DNA from 4 places in the Pseudomonas sp. GW704-F2 genome. Region 2 is predicted to be linked to each of the others. Evidence: predicted binding sites of a transcription regulator. Region 2 holds the regulator's gene; each other region holds the start of a gene.

Region 1 (5,040 bases), on a different contig from region 2:
GATTTCTTTGTCGCGGGTCAGCCCGAGGTTTTCGAGGATCTGCGGCATGTCGCGGCGGATGCGCAGGTTGCGCGCCTTGTCCATGCCGGCAGTCCATTCGAAGTTCACGGCACCGGGGATGTGACCGCCCTTGGCTGCCAGGACCTTTTCGCCGGAATATTCCAGCGGGCCGCGTGCGTCCCAGATGCCCAGGTCGGCGGCGCCGAGACGGCTTTGCAGGTATTCGCGGGTCGCGGTGGGGCCGTCATGCAGCGTGAGGCTGACAGGCCCGCCAGCCGGGGCCGGCACCTCGGTGGACAGCGGGAGCGGGTCTGCCAGCCACGCCAGCAGGCCGCCGTCGAGGTAGTGGTATTTCGTGTGGCCGATCACGTCGAGCAGCCAGATGAAACGTCCGGCCCAGCCACCGCCTTCGTCGTCGTAGACCACGTAGGTCGCGTCCGGGGTGTGGCCCAGCTCGCCGAACAGTTTTTCCAGGTCTGCCTTGTTCGGCAGCAGGCCGGGGGCTGGCGGCTGGCCCAGTTGGGTGCGCTTGGGGTCAACGAAATGCGCGCCGGGGATATGCCCTTCGGCGTAGCGGGCGGCGCTGGTGAGGTCCACCAGAATCAGTTGGTCGGCATCAAGGCGGCCAAGCAGGTCGCTGGGTTCGATCACCAGCGGCAAGCCAGAGAAGTCAGGCATGTGAGGTCTCCTGGGCACAAATGTTGGCGATAAAAGAGGGCGATTGTAGCGCAAGCATCAGCCGGTGCGGTTGGTAAAGCTGTGCAGGGCTTTCTCGATGCATTGAGCGGTTTTGCCAAAGGCCTGCACGGTGGTTTCCGAGAACGGCCCGCCGCCCTGGTCGGCGATCATCAGCATGACCACCCGGCCGTTGCAGCTCAGTGAGCGCAACAGCAGGTGTTCACCGTTGAACAGGCGACGCAGGATCGGCGGCAACAGGGCGGCAAATTGCGCGTGATTGTCGGGCGTGAGGCGCACCTGGGCGGATTTTTCCAGCATGCGTTGCAGCAGCGTGCTGTTGACCACGTCCAGGCTCAAGTTGGCGGCGTCCTTCGGCAGGCCGGCGGCCTGGTGGACGCGCAGGGTGCTCAGGGCGCGATCGGCCATGAACAGCAAGACGCGCTGCATGCCGCTGGCCTCCAGGGCATCCTTGGCGCAGGTGGTCAGGTGCATGGCGTTGGCGAAGCGGCTTGGCTCCACCAGCAGTTCGGTGCAACGGCTGCGCCAGACGGCCAGGGCCTCGGCGGTTGGCGGCGGTGCGGGCAGCAGGCCGCGATGGATTTTCTGTACATTCCACGGCCAGATCAGCGACAGCGCCGGGTGCCAGAGGTCGGGCATCAGGGTTGCGCGAGCGCTGATCACCGCTTGCTGGTGAACCTGTTGCTGCACCTCGCTCAACGGCTGTTGCAGGTACAGCGCGGTGAGGTATTGCCAGCGCTCGGTATGCGGGCAGGTCCAGGATTCCTGGGCCGACATCGCCAGGCCGTTGGCCAGCAACACCGTATTGGCCGGCTGGTTCAGCCAGCGCCGCAAACTGGGTTCGGCATCCAGCAGTTGTTGCTGGCGCAGTGGGTCGTCTTCCCGGGCGATGCGCAATGCCTTGACCAGCAAGCGTTGCTCGGTCAGCAGCAGGTGATAGCCCTGGGATACCCAGATCGGCAGGTGCCAGGTTTCGGTCAGGCCAAGGCACAGGTCGAGCAGGCGCACGCCGAACAATTCTTGTTCGACCTGACGCGCCGATTGGCCTTTGTGGATTACCCGCAGTTCCCATTCGTCCAGGAGCTTGGGGTAGGCCACAGCCATCGGCCACAACGGCGCCAGGAACAGCAGGCTGCCCCAATGAATGTCTTGCCACAACCGCGCCAGGCGGCTGGCGAACAAGCCGCTGGCTTGCTGCGACGCGTGGCGGCTGACCAGCACCAGTTGGCGAAAGGCGACGGGGATTTCATTCATCGGCACCGACGGCAGCCGTTCCAGCAGGTCCTCGGCGCGTTTGAGGCCGAGACGGTTAAGCGCCACCTCAAGGTTTTCTGCCGGTTCCGCCATGCTGCCATGGGTGTGGCTGTTGGCCTCGCGCATTACGCTGAGTACCAGCGACGGGCTGTTCTGCATCAGCTCGGCAATATCTCGCAAAGAACTGCGGCTATCGCGGATGGCTTTGCACACGCGCTCGTGGCTGGCCTGGGGAACGGGCAACCGGACTTCGTCCAGGCACTTGATCCAAGCGGCGAGAGAGATGGGTCTTACAGATGGGGCTGTCTTTTCATTGGCCATGATTGGGGCGCGATCATCACTTACTTCAACACGCCCTGAACGGGCCGAACTGGCTTTTCGCCTTGACGGCCTATAGTCTGGCGCAGTTTTGCCGATAAGTAGAACAAGAGTTTTTCAGTTACCCCAAATATGTCCATGAACCCGACGGCGCAAGTACAAAACCCCTATGGCTAAAATAATCGGCATCATCGTCGTCTTTGCAAGTGTGCTCGGTGGCTATGTCCTGTCTCACGGCAAGATTGCAGCGTTGATCCAGCCCTTCGAAGTGATGATTATTGGCGGCGCGGCATTCGGCGCATTCTTGCAGGCCAACCCCGGCTACATGACCATGCACGTGATCAAGAAGTCGCTGGGCATGTTCAGCTCGCGCTTCTCCCACACCTTCTACATGGAAGTGCTGGGCCTGGTTTATGAGATCCTCAACAAGAGTCGCCGTGAAGGCATGATGGCCATCGAAGCGGACATCGAAGACGCTGCAGCGAGCCCGATTTTCGCCAAGTACCCGGCAGTGCTCAAAGACGAGCGCATGACCGCCTACATCTGCGATTACCTGCGCATCATGTCCTCCGGCAACATGGCTCCCCACGAGCTGGAAGGCCTGTTCGACATGGAACTGTTCAGCCTCAAGGAAGAGCTGGAGCACCCGTCCCACGCCGTCACCGGTATTGCCGACGGCATGCCCGGCTTCGGTATCGTTGCGGCGGTACTCGGTATCGTGGTGACCATGGCCTCCCTCGGCGAGGGCGACCAGGCGGCCATCGGCATGCACGTAGGTGCGGCGCTGGTGGGTACGTTCTTCGGTATTCTCGCGGCCTACGGTTTCTTCGGTCCGCTCGCCACCTCCCTGGCCCACGATGCCAAGGAAGAAGTCAATCTGTATGAAGCGATCAAGGCCAGCCTGGTGGCTTCGGCCTCCGGCATGCCGCCTTCGCTGGCGGTGGAATTCGGTCGCAAGGTGCTGTACCCGAAACATCGCCCGAGCTTTGCCGAGTTGGAACAAGCGGTTCGCGGTCGCTAAGCCATGGAAAACAACCAGCCGATAATCATCAAGCGCGTCAAGCGCTTCGCTGCGGGGCACCATGGTGGCGCCTGGAAAATCGCCTTCGCCGACTTTGCAACGGCGATGATGGCGTTCTTCCTGGTGCTGTGGCTGATGTCCACCGCGACCCCCGAGCAGAAGATCGCCATCGCCGGTTACTTCAAAGACCCGATCGGCTTCTCGGAAAGCGGCACACCCTTCGTGATCGACCTGGGCGGTTCGCCGCAGTTGGCGCCGGAGCGCACCATCAACCCTGAGGTCAAGACCGAGGCGCCGCAGGAAAAAATTCCGATCGAGCGCGACACCGTCGAGAGCCTGGCCGAACAGGTCGAGCAGGAACGCCTCGAATTGTTGCTGAAGGAATTGCAGACCAAGGTCGAAGAAAACCCGCAGTTGCTGAAATTCAAGGATCAGATTTCCTTCGAAATCACGCCGGATGGCTTGCGCATCCAGATCACCGACGCCGCCAACCGGCCGATGTTCGACTCTGGCAGTGCGCGGTTGAAGCCGTACTTTGAAGACATCCTGCTGGCCATGGCCGACACCATCAAGGCGGTGCCGAACAAGATCAGCATCAGCGGCCACACCGATGCCAAGCCGTATTCGGGGCAGGGCGACTTCGGCAACTGGGAGCTTTCGGCCAACCGCGCCAACGCCGCCCGACGTGCGCTGGTGGCTGGCAGCTACCCGGACTCGCAGGTGGCGCGGGTGGTGGGTTTCGCTTCGTCGCAGCTGTTTGATTCGAAGGACCCATTCAACCCGATCAACCGTCGGATCGATATCGTCGTGCTGACCAAAAAGGCCCAGCGCGCGATTGAAGGTGATCAGCCGCCACCGCCACAGCCCCCAGATACGGGCACGCAGGGCGCAGCACCGGCCGACCCGAACGCGATCCCGCCGGGGCAGGAGCCGTTGCCGGCGCATGAGTTGCGGCAGAAGCTGAACCTGTTCGAGGGTGGCGGGATGAAAGACCCTACGGTGCCGGGTACGGGATCGTAAGCTGTATACGACAAGGCCGCGATAAACGCGGCCTTGTCGTATGTGCTGTTTAGTAACTGCTCTCGGGCAAACTCGCAATAATCGACCGATAGCTGTTCATCCGTTGCTGCTGCACGCGGCCATCTTCCAACGCCTTGAGCAGGGCACAACCGGGTTCGCGGTCGTGTTTGCAGTCGCGGAAGCGGCAGGTGCCGATCAGGTCGTTGAACTCGATGAAACCGGCTTCCACGTCGCTGCGGCTGACATGGCCGAGGCCGAATTCACGAATGCCTGGGGAGTCGATCAGCTCACCGCCGCCGGGGAAGTGGAACAACCGCGCGGTGGTGGTGGTGTGGGTGCCCTGGCCGGACAGCTCCGACAGCGGGCCGACACGGGTGTCGACTTCCGGCAGCAGGCTGTTGACCAGCGAGGACTTGCCCACGCCAGACTGGCCGACGAACACGCTGATGCGCCCGTCCAACTGGTGTTGCAGCTGTTCCATGCCATTGCCGTGATGAGCCGACACTTCCAGCACCGGGTAACCCAGGGTGCGGTAGACCGCCAGCAACGCGTTGAGCGCCGGGGCGTTCTGTTCGTCGATCAGGTCGAACTTGTTCAGCAACAACAGCGGGCGAATGCCGGCATGCTCGGCGGCGACCAGGTAACGGTCGATCAGGTTGGCATGGGGCTCGGGCAGCGGTGCGAAGACGATGACGATCATGTCGACGTTGGCCGCCACCGGCTTCAACTGG
Region 2 (5,040 bases):
GCGTCAGGAAATGCAGGGCCAGCCGGTGATTCTGCTGGTGGCAGGCCCGGTTCGGGCGATGTTGTCGCGGTTTGGACGCCTGGCAGTGCCGAATTTGCACGTTTTGGCTTATCAGGAAATCCCTGACAACAAGCAAGTGACTATCGTCGCGACAGTAGGGCCCAACGGCTGAGGTAGTGGGTTATGCAAGTAAAGCGTTTTTTCGCCGCCGATATGCGTCAGGCCATGAAACTGGTACGTGACGAGCTGGGCGCCGACGCTGCGATTATCGGTAACCGTCGTATTGCCGGCGGTGTCGAGCTGACGGCTGCCCTGGATTACACCCCTTCGGCGCTGGCCCCGCGTGTCCCGAACATGGAGCTTGAAGACGAGCTGCGCAAGACGGCCTCGCGCATTGTCTCGGCCCAGGCCGAACTGAGCATGCGCGGCGACAGCGATGCGACCACCAATCGCCAGTTGTTCGCCGGCCTGCCGCTGACCGCCGCCGAGCCGCTGGTCGAGCCGACGTTCATCGAACCGCCGCGTCCTGCCGCGCCTGCCCCGGCCGCTGCAGTCGACCAGCGTGTGTTCGACTCGATGCGCTTTGAGCTCAACGGCCTGCGCGAGCTGCTGGAAGTGCAGCTCGGTTCGCTGGCCTGGACCCAACTGCAAGGCAGCAAGCCGCAACAGGCCAACCTGTGGCGTCGCCTGCAACGCATCGGTCTGTCCGGCCCGTTGTCCCGCGACCTGCTGGCGCTGACCACCGAAATCGAAGAACCTCGCCAGGCCTGGCGCATGTTGCTGGCCCACCTGGCGCGGATGATCGTCACCCCGGAACTCGAACCCCTGGAAGAGGGCGGCGTGATCGCCATGGTCGGCCCTGCCGGCATGGGCAAGACCACCACGCTGGCCAAGCTGGCGGCGCGCTACGTGCTCAAGTACGGCGCCCAGAACATTGCGCTGGTAAGCATGGACAGCTACCGCATCGGTGCCCAGGAGCAACTCAAGACCCTGGGCCGCATCCTCAATGTGTCGGTGACCCACGTCGACCCGGGCCAGTCCCTGGCCAATGCCCTCGATCCGTTGTTGCGCAAGCGTGTGGTGCTGATCGATACCGCCGGCCTGCAAGCCAGCGATCCGGCGTTGCGCATGCAGCTGGAGAGCCTGGCCGGGCGTGGCATCAAGGCAAAAAATTACCTGGTGCTTGCAACCACCAGCCAAAAACAAGTTCTTACCGCTGCGTACCATAGCTACAAGCGCTGCGGCCTGGCCGGATGCATCCTCACCAAGCTCGACGAAACCGCGAGCCTGGGCGAGGTGCTGAGCCTGGCTATCAGTCATGAACTTCCGGTCGCCTACCTGACCGACGGGCCGCGGATTCCGGATGATTTGCATCTGCCGCGCCGTCATCAGTTGGTCAGCCGTGCCGTCAGCGTGCAAATGCAAGAAGAGCCTAGCGAGGAAGCGATGGCCGATATGTTCGCTGACCTTTACCACAACCCGGCAAAGCGGGTGGGTTGAGGCAGCATGAACACCATGAAATGTATCTACATCGATGGTCTGCAAGCGATTCACGCGGCCAAGCCATGTAGCCTGCGTCTAAGCAAGACAAGGTAAAGAATTAAAATGGGCAGCATGCATCCCGTACAGGTGATCGCGGTGACCGGCGGCAAAGGTGGCGTCGGGAAAACTAACGTGTCAGTGAATTTGTCCCTGGCCCTGGCAGAGCTTGGCCGTCGTGTCATGCTGCTGGATGCTGACCTTGGGTTGGCGAACGTTGACGTTTTGCTGGGGCTCACGCCCAAACACACCCTCGCCGATGTGATCGAGGGTCGTTGCGAGCTGCGCGATGTGCTGCTGCAGGGCCCTGGAGGCATCCGCATCGTGCCGGCCGCCTCGGGCACCCAGAGCATGGTCCACTTGAGCCCTGCGCAGCATGCCGGCCTGATCCAGGCGTTCAGCGATATCGGCGACAACCTCGACGTGCTGGTGATCGACACCGCCGCCGGGATTGGCGAGTCCGTGGTCAGCTTCGTGCGCGCCGCGCAAGAAGTCCTGCTGGTGGTCTGCGATGAACCCACCTCGATCACCGACGCCTACGCCCTGATCAAACTGCTCAATCGCGACTACGGCATGAACCGCTTCCGCGTGCTGGCCAACATGGCCCAGAGCCCGCAGGAAGGACGCAACCTGTTCGCCAAGTTGACCAAGGTCACTGATCGCTTTCTTGATGTCGCCTTACAATACGTCGGCGCAGTTCCCTATGACGAGTGTGTACGCAAGGCCGTGCAAAAGCAGCGTGCGGTCTACGAAGCGTTCCCTCGTTCGAAATGCGCGTTGGCGTTCAAGGCTATTGCTCAGAAGGTCGATACCTGGCCGTTGCCCGCCAACCCTCGGGGGCATCTGGAGTTTTTCGTCGAGCGATTGGTGCATCAGACGAGCGCAGGACCGGTGCTATGACAGCCAGCGGCTATAACCTTTACAAAAATTCGGCACGTGACCGCCAGGGCGAATTGATCGAGCGCTATGCGCCGCTGGTCAAGCGCATTGCCTATCACTTGCTGGCACGCCTGCCCGCCAGTGTCCAGGTCGAAGACTTGATCCAGGCCGGCATGATCGGCCTGCTCGAAGTGTCGACCAAATACGACGCGAGCAAGGGTGCGAGTTTCGAGACGTATGCGGGTATCCGTATCCGTGGCGCGATGCTCGATGAAGTGCGTAAAGGGGATTGGGCGCCGCGTTCGGTACACCGCAATACGCGCATGGTCAGTGACGCAATTCGTGCAATTGAAGCAAAAACCGGTCGCGACGCTAAAGATCACGAAGTTGCGGCCGAACTCCAATTGAGTCTCGACGATTATTACGGGATTTTGAACGATACCTTGGGCAGCCGCCTGTTCAGTTTCGACGACCTGTTGCAGGACGGCGAACACGAAGGGCTGCACGAGGACGGCGCGAGTGCTCATCTCGAACCGTCGCGCGACCTGGAAGATGAACGCTTTCAGGGGGCGCTGGCGGACGCGATTGCCAATCTGCCGGAGCGTGAGCGACTGGTGTTGGCGCTGTACTACGACGAAGAGCTGAACCTCAAGGAAATCGGTGAGGTCCTGGGGGTCAGCGAATCGCGTGTCAGCCAGCTGCACAGCCAGTGCGCAGCCCGCTTGCGGGGACGCCTGGGAGAGTGGCGCGCGCGCTGACAGGCAGTGTGGGGACACTGCAGACACTACCGCGAGGCCCTTGGTTTTCGCGGGTGAGTTTCGTGGTGCCCTGGGCAGTCCTTTTTGTGTAACGCCTGTTGATTGAAATGGCGCGTCCAGGTGCTGGACGCGTTTTAAGACTGCTTGGAGGTCGAATTGGACAAGAACATGAAAATCCTCATCGTTGATGACTTCTCAACGATGCGGCGGATCATAAAAAACCTGTTGCGTGACCTGGGGTTCACCAACACGGTCGAGGCGGATGACGGCCTTACGGCGATTCCGATCCTCAACAGCGGGAGCATCGACTTTCTGGTAACCGACTGGAACATGCCCGGCATGACCGGTATCGACTTGCTGCGCCATGTGCGCGCCGATGAAAAACTGCGCAGCCTTCCCGTGTTGATGGTGACCGCCGAAGCCAAGCGTGAGCAGATCATCGAAGCCGCCCAGGCCGGGGTCAACGGCTACGTGGTCAAGCCATTCACTGCATTGGCCTTGAAAGAGAAGATCGAAAAAATCTTCGAACGCATCCACGGCTAATGCCATCGCGGGGGAGCTATGGAGCATAAAGAAACGTCACAGGGGGACTTTGAGTCGACCCTGAAAAAGCATGCTCACCAGCTGGTCGAGAGCCTTGAAAAAGGCCATTTCGGCGACGCGGTGCAGTTAATCCATGAGCTTAACCAGACCCGTGACCGCGGCCTGTATCAGGAAGTGGGCAAGCTCACGCGCGAGCTGCACAGTGCGATCGTCAATTTTCAGATTGACCCGCACATGCCCCAGGCTGAAGAAATTTCGCAAATCACCGATGCCACTGAACGCCTGTCCTATGTGGTCAGGCTGACTGAAGCGGCGGCCAACCGCACCATGGACCTGGTGGAAAACGCCACGCCCCTGGTCAACGGCATGGCCAATGAAGCCCAGGCGCTCAGCGTTGACTGGGGCCGTTTCATGCGTCGGGAAGTGGGGGCTGAGGAGTTTCGTGAGTTGGCCCGTCGGGTCGAGGGTTTCCTGTCGCGCAGCGAACAGGACAACCACACGGTGTCCAGCAACCTCAATGACATTCTGCTCGCCCAGGATTACCAGGACCTCACCGGTCAGGTGATCAAGCGCGTGACCCAATTGGTCACCGAAGTGGAAAGCAACTTGCTCAAATTGGTGCTTATGGCAGGCCAAGTCGATCGTTTCGCCGGCATCGAACATGACCGCGAAGCGATCCTCTCGGAAAAAGATCCACAAAAACATCTCGCCAAGGGTGAAGGTCCGCAGATTCATGCCGATAAACGTGAAGACGTTATGTCAGGTCAGGATGACGTAGATGACCTGTTATCCAGTTTAGGCTTCTAAGGAGCACACCCATGAGCTTCGGCGCCGATGAAGAAATCCTTCAGGATTTCCTTGTAGAGGCCGGCGAAATTTTAGAGCAACTGTCCGAACAACTGGTCGAGCTGGAAAGCCGACCGGATGATGCGAACCTGCTCAATGCAATTTTTCGCGGTTTTCACACTGTAAAAGGGGGCGCCGGCTTCCTCCAGCTCCATGAGCTGGTGGAGTGCTGCCACATCGCCGAGAACGTGTTCGACATCCTGCGCAAGGGTGAGCGTCACGTTGATTCGGAGCTGATGGACGTGATTCTCGAAGCGCTGGATGCGGTCAACGGCATGTTCAGCGAAGTTCGCGAACGTGCCCCGATCACCGCAGCCACCCCGGAACTGCTGGCCGCCCTGGCGCGTCTGGCGGAGCCTGCCGACACCGCGGCCGCGCCGGTGGTGGAAGCGGCTCCGGAGCCTGTGGTCGAAGCCGAAGCGGATGTCACCGACAGCGAGTTCGAGCAACTGCTCGACTCCCTCAATGCGGTCAA
Region 3 (5,040 bases), on a different contig from region 2:
GCCAATGGAGCCGCGTTTCTTTATCCAGCGCGTGCCGCAGTCGTTGAGCACGGTGCTGGGGGCGGGGTTGATCGTTGGTTCGTTCTACGGTTTGGCGCCGCTCTATGCGTCCCAGCAGGGGCTGAGTACCGAGCAGGTCGGTCTCTTCATGGGTAGCTGCATTTTTGCCGGGTTGGTGGTGCAGTGGCCGTTGGGCTGGCTGTCGGACCGTTACGATCGCGCACTGTTGATTCGCTGCTTCGCCCTGTGCCTGGCGGTGGCGGCATTGCCGTTGGCGATCCTGAGCAAGGTGCCGCTGGAAGTGCTGTTCGTGGCCGGGTTCCTGTGTTCGCTGGTGCAGTTCTGCCTGTACCCGCTGGCCGTGGCGTTTTCCAACGACCACGTCGAAGGTGATCGTCGGGTATCGCTGACGGCCATGCTGCTGGTGACCTATGGCGTGGGCGCCAGTATCGGGCCGTTGCTGGCCGGTGTGGTGATGAAGCTGTTTGGCAGCCAGATGCTGTACGCGTTTTTCAGCCTGTGCGCGCTGATCCTGGTGTGGCGTATCCGGCCTAAAGCGGTGACCAACCTGCATCAGGTCGACGATGCACCGCTGCAGCACGTGGCAATGCCTGACAGCATGTCCAGCTCGCCGCTGGTGGCGGCCCTCGATCCGCGGGTCGATGAGCAGATGGTGCAGGAGCAGATGCAGACGGCGGTTGTCGAGCCCGAGCCTGAAACCGACGCGGAATCACCGGCGGATGAGCCGCTCTTCGAAGGGCCGCCGGAACCACCGGGCCCGGATGAGCATCCCCACGGCCTGAGCAGGGCACGCCCCTGAATGCAAAAACGGGCAGATCCCCAAAGGGTCTGCCCGTTTTTTATTGCGATCTGAATGCTTAAAAATCGTCGTCTTTATCGAAACGTCGTGCTTCGCGTTGCAACTGGTACACAAAACGCTCGACCTGGCGCTGCACCAGGCCGCTCATGTTGTGGAAGCGCACGCCGGCGAAGGTGGTGTTGATCTTCTCTTCGAAGTGCAGGTAACGCAGTTCGACCGAGGTGGTCATGCTGCCAAAGGGCAGTGCGGCGATAAAACGGTCGTAGACCTGGCCCAACTGCAGGCGCTCGGAAATATCGCCTTCAAAGCGCAATTTGCAGCCGGTGGCGGAGATATCCAGCAGCTTACCGCTGACCGGCGCCTTGAGTTTCTCGCCGCCCAACTCGATATTCACCAATTGCGCGAGTTTCAGCGCGGCGCGGAACGCATTGCGGCGCTGATGGTAGACCACTTCGTCCGGCATGTTGCCGCTGTAGATACGGTGGCCGCCTTTTTCGCTGATGCTCAGGGTGCCGTTGCTTTCCCAGGCAACGCGCACGCCGTCGTGAAAGCCTTCGATGCGGAAGGGTTCGCCATTCTCAAGGTAGCGTTCGCCATCGCGGGGGATCATTTCGTCCAGGGCCAGGGTTTTGCTGTCCCGGTCGACGTCGACCAGGTAGCTTTGAAAGCGCTGGCTGCGTTCATGGAAGGTGATGATCAGCGGGTCATGGCTTTCTTGCAGCATGCGCAAGGTGCCAGCGATTTCCAGAGGCGTGGTGAACACCTTGGGTGGCTGCGGAGCTTCTTCCGCATTAAGGGCGTTGAACACGGTTCTTCCATCTCCTGACAAAATACGACTACACGCAAGAACCATCATTTTGCCAGTATGTCGCACGCCTTGGATAGGGCGCACGTTAAACCGACGTCAGGCTTGGCTGCGGGTGCTTGGCTTGACCAGGCGCGAGGTAGAGCCTTGGGCGTTATACAGGGCCGGAGGTTCGCCGCCATGGAGTATGCGCAACTGATTGGCGGTCGTGGCTTGCTGAAGCTGGATCGACTGACCGTTGAGCAGGTTGGCTTCCTGACACTGGGTGAGTAATTGATTGAGTTCTTTGCTTTGGGCCAGCAACCGATCGCCGACCGAGGAATGACTGGCCAACTGAGCGAGGCCGTCTTGATCTGCCGGTAGGCCGAGGCTGACGAGAATCTGGCTACGCTTCTTGCCGTGCTGTTCCAGCAGGACAATCAGCGACTGCTTGCGCGCCAGGATTTCTTCCAGCAGCGGCATATCCCGGCCATAGAGGGCCAAGGATTCTTCTTTGAGCAGCTCGAGCAATTGTTGCGTCGGCGCCAGATCATCAATGATCAGTTGAAGCAGATTTTCGTCGTGGTGCATGGCTGGCCTTGGGTTTTAAGCGTCCAAAAGCCTGGCGCAGGCCTTTGCCTAGCGCTCGGCTTCGAAGTTAAGCAGCTTGCTGGCTACACGGTTGCTGTCGACTTTATAGCTGCCATCGGCGATTGCCTGTTTCAATTCGGCCACACGGGCTTGATTGACGACGGGTTGATCGCGCAGCGAGTCAGTGACCTTCTGCAACTGTTGAGCCTCATTGCTCAGGTGTACGGATTCCCCGCTTTGGCTGGCGCCGGCCTGTTCCGCTTTGGCGGGCAGAGGCTGGGCCTTGGCGTCTACGCTGTCCTTGGTGCCGCTGGTGCGCGTAGTGCCTGGCAAAGCCGGGGCGTTATTCAAACGGCTGAAATCGATGACCATGATAAAAAACCTCTGGGTATTTGGACGCTTGCCATGGTTTCGGCCATACCCGGACAAACTTTAGGCGCGATTGACAATAAACCTGCATGCACGAACGTCAGGCGTACAGTGTAGGAAAAGCTGGCGTCCTATTCCAGTGATCTATAAAGCCACCTCGACTTGGCCCGGCGCGGTGACCCGTGCCTTGATGACGCGGTTGGAATTGAGGTTCTTGACCCGGATCTGTTCGCTCATGCCGCCGTTGGACAGCGCTTCGCCCGGCATTTTCACATTCAGCCCGCCGCTGCTGGCGGAAATGATGACCTGGTCGCCCTTGCGAATGACTTCTGCCTGTTCAAGATGGACCAGGGTGATGACCTGGTCGGCGACCATTGGTCGGGTCAATCGTTGCCCGACAGCCTGGTCCACTGACGTCAGGTAACCCTGGTTGATCAGGCTGATGTCCCGCTCGCGCAAGATGACATCCTCATAGCCGATGATTCCGCTGCGTTTGAGCGGCCGCGACACCACGACGACATCGCGGAACAGTTTGACCTGGGCGGGCACGAACACGGTCCAGGGCGAGGTCCCTTCACAGCGCACCTTGACCGTCACGCGACCAATGGGCTGGGCCGGGCTTTCCAGGCTGGCTGTCAATTCCTTGTCGCACATCGGCATGCGCAGGCGCGGATCCAATTGGTTGACCTGGATTTCATAGCGTCCTGGCGTCTGGGTGGTTGCCAGATAATCTTCTACAGTGAATTCAAGAAAGCCTTGGGTGACGCCGATAAGTAGATCAGGCAAGGTGACGTCGGCGGCGCGGGCAGTGATGCCTGCGCCCACGGCAAACAACGCCATCCAGGCGCAGAGCAATCTGCGATACCGTGAGTGGCGGGTGCGTCGGGAAACTGTCGTTTTCATATCCATAGCCAATAAAAAGCAAAGCTCGTGCCGTTTAGTGTTGGGTGCGCGTCGTACCCCCAAAGGTTTTAGCGTAGGAGTCTGGGCATGGCAGGTGTAATGGATTCAGTAAACCAGCGTACACAGCTGGTAGGGCAGAATCGCCTGGAGTTGTTGCTTTTTCGCCTGGACGGCAAGCAGCTCTATGGCATCAATGTGTTCAAAGTGCGGGAAGTGCTGCAGTGTCCCAAGCTGACGATCATGCCCAAGTCGAGCCCGGTGGTGTGTGGCGTAGCCAACATCCGTGGCGCGACCATCCCGATTCTCGACCTGGCATTGGCCACGAGTTCGGCCGGCCTGCAAGACCGCGAGAACCCGTTTGTGATCATTACCGAATACAACACCAAGACCCAGGGTTTCCTGGTGCGCTCGGTGGAACGTATCGTCAACATGAACTGGGAAGAGATCCATCCGCCGCCCAAGGGCACCGGTCGCGATCACTACCTCACGGCGGTGACGCGAGTAGACAACCAGTTGGTCGAAATCATCGACGTGGAGAAAATCCTCGCCGAAGTCGCACCGACTTCCGAAGCGATTTCGGTTGGCGTCGTCGATGCCGAAACGGCGCACAAGGCGGTTTCGCTGCGGGTGCTGACGGTGGACGACTCCTCGGTGGCGCGCAAACAGGTGACCCGTTGCCTGCAAACCATCGGCGTTGAGGTGGTGGCGCTCAACGATGGCCGCCAGGCGCTGGATTACCTGCGCAAACTGGTGGATGAAGGCAAGAAGCCGGAAGAAGAATTCTTGATGATGATTTCCGACATCGAGATGCCGGAAATGGACGGCTATACCCTCACGGCTGAAATACGCAACGATCCACGCATGCAAAAATTGCATATCATCCTGCATACTTCGTTGTCGGGCGTATTCAATCAGGCGATGGTCAAGAAGGTTGGTGCTGACGACTTCCTGGCTAAGTTCCGCCCTGATGACCTGGCATCCCGGGTAGTCGACCGGATCAAGGCAGCAGATCACGGCTAGGGGAATTTCCCTGGCGGTCACACGATTTAAGAGGCGGTATCATTGTCTACGGGTAATTTGGATTTCGAACAGTTCCGGGTCTTCCTGGAAAAAGCCTGTGGCATATTGCTCGGTGAAAACAAGCAGTATCTGGTATCCAGCCGTCTCAACAAACTGATGGAACAGCAGGGCATCAAGTCCCTCGGTGAGTTGGTCCAGCGGATTCAGAGCCAGCCGCGCAGCGGGCTCAAGGAAATGGTGGTCGATGCCATGACCACCAACGAAACCCTATGGTTTCGCGACACCTACCCCTTTGAGGTACTCAAGAGCAAAGTGCTGCCCGAGGCGATCAAGGCCAGCCCGGGTCAGCGTTTGCGGATCTGGTCGGCAGCCTGTTCCTCGGGGCAGGAACCGTACTCGATTTCGATGGCGATCGACGAGTTCGAACGGACGAACATGGGCCAGTTGAAGGCCGGCGCGCAAATTGTCGCCACCGATCTGTCGGGCACCATGCTCACTAACTGCAAGACCGGCGAGTACGACAGCCTGGCCTTGGGCCGCGGTTTGTCCCCGG
Region 4 (5,040 bases), on a different contig from region 2:
GACCAACCCGATCGTCAATGTGGCGCTGTTTCAGAACCGCGAGTTTTTGATGGGCTGCATCTGCGCGTTTTGCGTGGGCTTCGGGCTGTACAGCACGTTATTCATGGTGCCGCTGTTTTTGCAGACGTTGCTGGCACAGAGCGCGTACCAGAGCGGGCTGGTGATCTTCCCCGGGGCGGTGGCCAGTGCCATCAGCACCTTGGTGATCGGCAAGCTGTCCCAGGAAAACAAGATCGACGAGCGCGTGTTCGTGACCTTGGGCATCGTCATGTACTGCTATGCGATGTTCCTGCACACCCAGTTCACCCTCGACAGCAACCCGGACACGCTCTATTGGCCCCTGGTGATTCGCGGCCTGGGCCTGGGCATGATCTTCGTACCGCTGACCAACCTGGCCATGCGCCGTCTGCCGCTGACGTTGATCTCGGGCGCCTCGGGCGTGCTCAACCTGATGCGCCAGCTGGGCGGCAGCGTCGGCATCGCCATTGCCGCGACCCTGCTCACGCGGTTTTCGTGGGAGCGCTATCGCCTGCTGTCCGAGCATGTGACCGAGTCCAGCCTGGTTGCCAGTGGCTGGGGCGGCGTGGAATCCAACCCGCTGTTTCTGTCCCTGAACCTTGCAAGCCATCAACAAGCCTTGGCCCTGATGCCTTACCTGCAAGCGCGTGAACAAGCGCAAATGCTGGCCTTCAGCATGCTGTTCGGCACATTGGGCGCGGTCATGGCCATCGGCATTCCCATGGTGCTGATGATGCGCAGAAGCACCCTCAGCCGATAACTTCTCCAGTGGAGCACATCCCCTTGCGTATTCCAGGGCTGCATCTCGACCCGATCACACTGCTCACTTTCCTGTGCGGCCTCAGCCTCGCCTGCTGCCCGGCCAATGCGGCGGCGGAAGACTTGTACCAGCTGTACCAGAAGGCGCTGACCCACGACATGAAGTTCGCCGCCGCGCAGGCGCAACAATTGGCCACCGCGGAAAAAGAACCGCAAAGCCGTGCCAACCTGTTACCGGACCTGTCGGTCACCGGCGGCGCGGCGTGGGTCGATGCCGAGGATTCGTCCGACTACCATCGCAACCGCAATAACACCAACGCCTATGCCGTGGTTCTCACCCAACCGCTGTTGCGCTGGCAGAGTGTGGTTGCCCACGACCAAAGCAAACTGATGATCAGCGCCAGCGAGGTGCAGACCGAACAGGCGCGCCAGGACCTGATGCTGCGTGTCGCCCGCGCCTACTTCGACGTACTGCTTAACCAGGAACTGCTGAACACCCGCACGCAACAGTTGCAAACCCTGCAGGAGAGCCAGGACCGCACTCGGCGTTTGTTGGCCGACGGCGCCAGCACCCACAACGCGCTCGAACAGGTTCAGGCCAAATACGACCAGGCCTTCGCCGAGCAAATCGCCGCACGCGGCGCGCTGGATATCACCACCGAAGCGCTCACCCAATTGACCGCCGCCCAGGCGCGCCCATGGTCGGGCAAGGAGCCACAATTCAGCGCTCCGGTGCCCGCCGCGATCGGCGCCTGGGCCACCACCGCGCAACAAGGCAACCTCGCCGTGCAGCGGGCGCAGATTGCCCAGCGCCTGGCCGAAATGGACATCGACAAGGAACAAGCCGGCCACTTGCCGACGCTTGACCTGATCGCCGCCCATGGCCGTTTTGCCTCGGTCGGCGGCGATGTGTACGACGTCACCCTGCCGGAGAATCCTTATAACCAGACGGTGGTCGGGGTCAAACTGAGCGTGCCACTGTATGGCGGCGGCCGTACCAGCAGCCGCGTGCGCGAAGCCCATGCGTTGCAGAGCAAAGCCCTGGATGAACTCGAAGATGCGCGCCGCAGCGCCGGGCTGATGGCCCGCCAGGCCTACCTGCAAGTGACCAGCGGCATGAGCCAATACCAGGCGCTCAAGCAGGCGCTGAAATCCAGCCAGGTCAACCTCACGTCGGTGACCCACGGCTTCGAGGCCGGTGCGCGCATCAACACGGAGGTGCTGGACGCACAGCAGAAAGTCACGGACACCCAGCAACGTTTGGCCCAGCAACGCTACGCGATTCTGCTCGCGCAGCTCAACCTGCTGGCGTCGACGGGGAACCTGAACGACGCGCGTCTGCGTGAGGTCAGTCGCCTGCTCGATTGAACCCGGTGCGCGCCCCATTCAGCCCATGTACCTGAGCCATTGAATTCAGGGTTCGATAATCGAACAGGTTCCCACTTCTGCCGTTCAAGTTCACTGCGTGAATGCGGATAGCACGATCACTATTACTTAAGTGGTCTGCGGAGTATGCCCATGTTTGCCCATCTGAAAATTCGCACCGGGATGATCGGGGTGCTGCTGCTGTTCGTTATTGCACTGTTGTTCTCGACCCTGAACGGCTGGCGGTCGGCGGTACGCAGTCACGAGCACATTGACGAGTTGGGGCGTACCTCGCGACAAATCGACGGGATCAACAACGCGTTGCTGCTGGCAATCCGTACCAGCGCCAACGTGTCCTCGGCGTTCATCGAGACCGTCGGCGGGCGTTTCGACGACGCGGAAGCCCGGCTGGTGCGCAGTGAGGCGATCTGGAGTGACGCCATCGCCAAGGTCAATGCCTCGACCACAGACTTGCGTGACCCGCAGTTGAAGGCCCTCGCCGAAGATCTCAAGCGTGCGTTCGCCGTATACGGCACGGCCATCGTCGGACAACGCGCCGCCACGCGCGCGCGCTCCGCCGAAGAGTATTTTCAAGTCAACATCGATGCCGGCAACAGCATGACCAAGCTTCAGGAGATTCGCGTGAAGCTGGTCGGCGCGTTGGATGCCCGTGCCCAGGAGATCAACACGGAGGCGGCTGCGCGGCTGCAGACTTCGCAAACCCTGGCCATTGCCTTGATCCTGCTGACCCTGGCACTCGCTGTCGTCTGCTGGGTATTCATCTCGGGCACCGTCCTGCGCCCATTGCGCGCGGCCGGCGAGCACTTCAAGCGCATTGCGGGGGGCGATCTGACCCGCGAAGTCGTCTCGCCTGGCCGCAACGAAATTGGCGAATTGTTCCTTGAACTGCAACGCATGCAGGCCAGCCAGCGTGAAACACTGATCCAGATCGCTGACTCAGCCACGCAGTTGGCCTCAGCCGCTGAAGAACTCAACGCCGTCACCGAAGAAAGCAACCGTGGCCTCCAGCAGCAGGACATGCAGCTGGAACAGGCCGCGACCGCGGTGAACCAGATGACCAGTGCGGTCGAAGAAGTGGCGCGCAACGCGGTGTCGACTTCGCAAGCGGCCACCGCCTCCAATACGCTGTCGGAAAAAAGCCGTCAGCAGGTACGCGAAAACATCAGCGGTACGCAATCGATGACCGCCGAAATTCACGGCAGCGCCGAGCGTATCCAGCACCTCGCCAATGAAGTGCGCAACATCGGCAAGGTGCTCGACGTGATCCGGGCCGTCTCGGAGCAGACCAACCTGCTGGCCCTCAACGCGGCGATCGAAGCAGCCCGGGCCGGTGAAGCCGGTCGGGGGTTTGCTGTCGTGGCCGACGAGGTCCGCACCCTCGCCTACCGCACCCAGGAATCGACCCGCGAGATCGAACAGATGATTGCCAGCGTGCAGAGCACTGCCGAACACGCGGTGGATTCGATGCGCAGCAGCACGGCGCGGGCGCAAGGCACGCTGGAAATCACGCAGGCGTCGGGGGTGGTGCTGGAGGATATCTTCGCGGCCATCGGCCAGATCAACGAGCGCAACCTGGTGATTGCCAGTGCCGCCGAAGAACAGGCCCAGGTTGCGCGTGAGGTCGACAGCAACCTGTTGGCGATCCGCGACCTGTCGGCGCAATCCGCGGCGGGCGCCTTACAGACCAACGCAGCGAGCCATGCGCTGTCACGCTTGGCTGCGGAGCTGAGCGGGCTGGTGGGAGGCTTTCGGACTTGATCCTTGGCGTAAGACACACGCCGGCTAAGGGCGTGCACGCAGCGGCTTTGTCGGAACCTGGACTTTTCACGACGACCGTCCGCAACGCACGTCCCGAATACTCGATAGAAATTGCCTGGTTTGACGGTTGGATCGCAGACAGACGACGTGACATGTTGAGGGCGCCGTTGTCGCAAGCTGCCTCATCTTGGCACGCGCCGATTTACGGGTAGTCCACATGAAGTTGAAAAGCGCTAGAAGGTTCTTTAGCTGCTCTGGGCAATCCTCTGGAAGGTCGGGGCGAGTGCTACCACGCTGGGTCAAAGTTCTAAGAAACACACGCCAAAACCGAAGTACCGGCGACCGATCAATCCATATTAAGAGGTCGGCTCTGGCAATACGGTTATCCCAGGTGGCCGAATGGCCACCTTCAAAAATCCACTGATCGCGAGCCTCGGCCTCGTGACAAAGGCGAGTCTTCTCATCAGTGTTTCGCTCAACCCATCCCGGTTGCCAATGGATCGTGTCGATATGGATGACCGGAAGACCTGTGTGCTTGCCCATCGCCCGAGCCAGCGTACTTTTTCCTGACCCTGGTTGGCCAATAATCATGACACGCTGCATAGGAGCCCCTGCGCATTGAACATCCTGATCATACTGAGCGACGCTGCCCCTCATTGGAACACTTCACAATCGAATCGTGTTGATTAGTGCTACGCAACGACGGGTGAAGTTCCAGGCGATAGGCGAGAGTAGAAAGACCGCGACAAGAAACGCCACCTGGGACAGGTAGAACGGCTCCAGCCACTGCTGGTTCAATGCGACGTAATAGGTGTTATGGGCGACGTCAGCCAGAATGATTGCTGCTGTAAGGATGATGCCCACCCTTGGTTTTATGAAAAGGAGCAGTGCCGCCAGCGGGTCAAAAAACGTAAGCGCCCCCCAGAAAATACGGCTAGCCCAATAGGCGCTGGCCCCGTATCCGTAGTCCCAGAGCAACCCATGCTGAAAATCTGCTCGAATGTGATTGGTGGTTGCGACCAAAAGGCAACAGGCGAACAAAACTCGGATGGCGAATGACGACCGTGGCATAGCTGGATCTGCTTTCGTGAAGTAATCCTATGATAACGGGATCAACCA

The links. The regulator FliA, encoded in region 2, starts transcription of late flagellar genes. The targets are predictions, from matches to a motif close to CTAAAGTTTNNNNNNNNNNNGCCGNTAA.
Region 1: the regulator FliA is predicted to act here: its motif matches at 2,342-2,369, upstream of motA (flagellar motor stator protein MotA).
Region 3: the regulator FliA is predicted to act here: its motif matches at 2,604-2,631, upstream of flgM (flagellar biosynthesis anti-sigma factor FlgM).
Region 4: the regulator FliA is predicted to act here: its motif matches at 2,229-2,256, upstream of AC07W0_RS21685 (methyl-accepting chemotaxis protein).

The regions. Positions count from the first base shown of each region.
Region 1 covers NZ_JBWKXO010000005.1:34,545-39,584, reverse strand. Annotated here, with positions in the region: gene rhdA (thiosulfate sulfurtransferase) at 1-678, opposite strand, end outside; gene AC07W0_RS05875 (HDOD domain-containing protein) at 736-2,271, opposite strand; gene motA (flagellar motor stator protein MotA) at 2,438-3,289, shown strand; gene motB (flagellar motor protein MotB) at 3,293-4,309, shown strand; gene rsgA (small ribosomal subunit biogenesis GTPase RsgA) at 4,359-5,040, opposite strand, start outside.
Region 2 covers NZ_JBWKXO010000063.1:3,770-8,809, forward strand. Annotated here, with positions in the region: gene flhA (flagellar biosynthesis protein FlhA) at 1-172, shown strand, start outside; gene flhF (flagellar biosynthesis GTPase FlhF) at 184-1,500, shown strand; gene fleN (flagellar synthesis regulator FleN) at 1,606-2,439, shown strand; gene fliA (RNA polymerase sigma factor FliA) at 2,436-3,176, shown strand; gene AC07W0_RS29090 (chemotaxis response regulator CheY) at 3,345-3,719, shown strand; gene AC07W0_RS29095 (protein phosphatase CheZ) at 3,738-4,526, shown strand; gene AC07W0_RS29100 (chemotaxis protein CheA) at 4,538-5,040, shown strand, end outside.
Region 3 covers NZ_JBWKXO010000044.1:3,804-8,843, reverse strand. Annotated here, with positions in the region: gene AC07W0_RS26115 (MFS transporter) at 1-820, shown strand, start outside; gene AC07W0_RS26110 (flagellar brake protein) at 879-1,628, opposite strand; gene AC07W0_RS26105 (flagella synthesis protein FlgN) at 1,725-2,195, opposite strand; gene flgM (flagellar biosynthesis anti-sigma factor FlgM) at 2,244-2,567, opposite strand; gene flgA (flagellar basal body P-ring formation chaperone FlgA) at 2,709-3,473, opposite strand; gene AC07W0_RS26090 (chemotaxis protein CheV) at 3,555-4,487, shown strand; gene cheR (protein-glutamate O-methyltransferase CheR) at 4,530-5,040, shown strand, end outside.
Region 4 covers NZ_JBWKXO010000028.1:48,678-53,717, forward strand. Annotated here, with positions in the region: gene AC07W0_RS21675 (DHA2 family efflux MFS transporter permease subunit) at 1-778, shown strand, start outside; gene AC07W0_RS21680 (TolC family outer membrane protein) at 802-2,145, shown strand; gene AC07W0_RS21685 (methyl-accepting chemotaxis protein) at 2,296-3,921, shown strand; gene AC07W0_RS21690 (AAA family ATPase) at 3,988-4,524, opposite strand; gene AC07W0_RS21695 (hypothetical protein) at 4,588-4,992, opposite strand.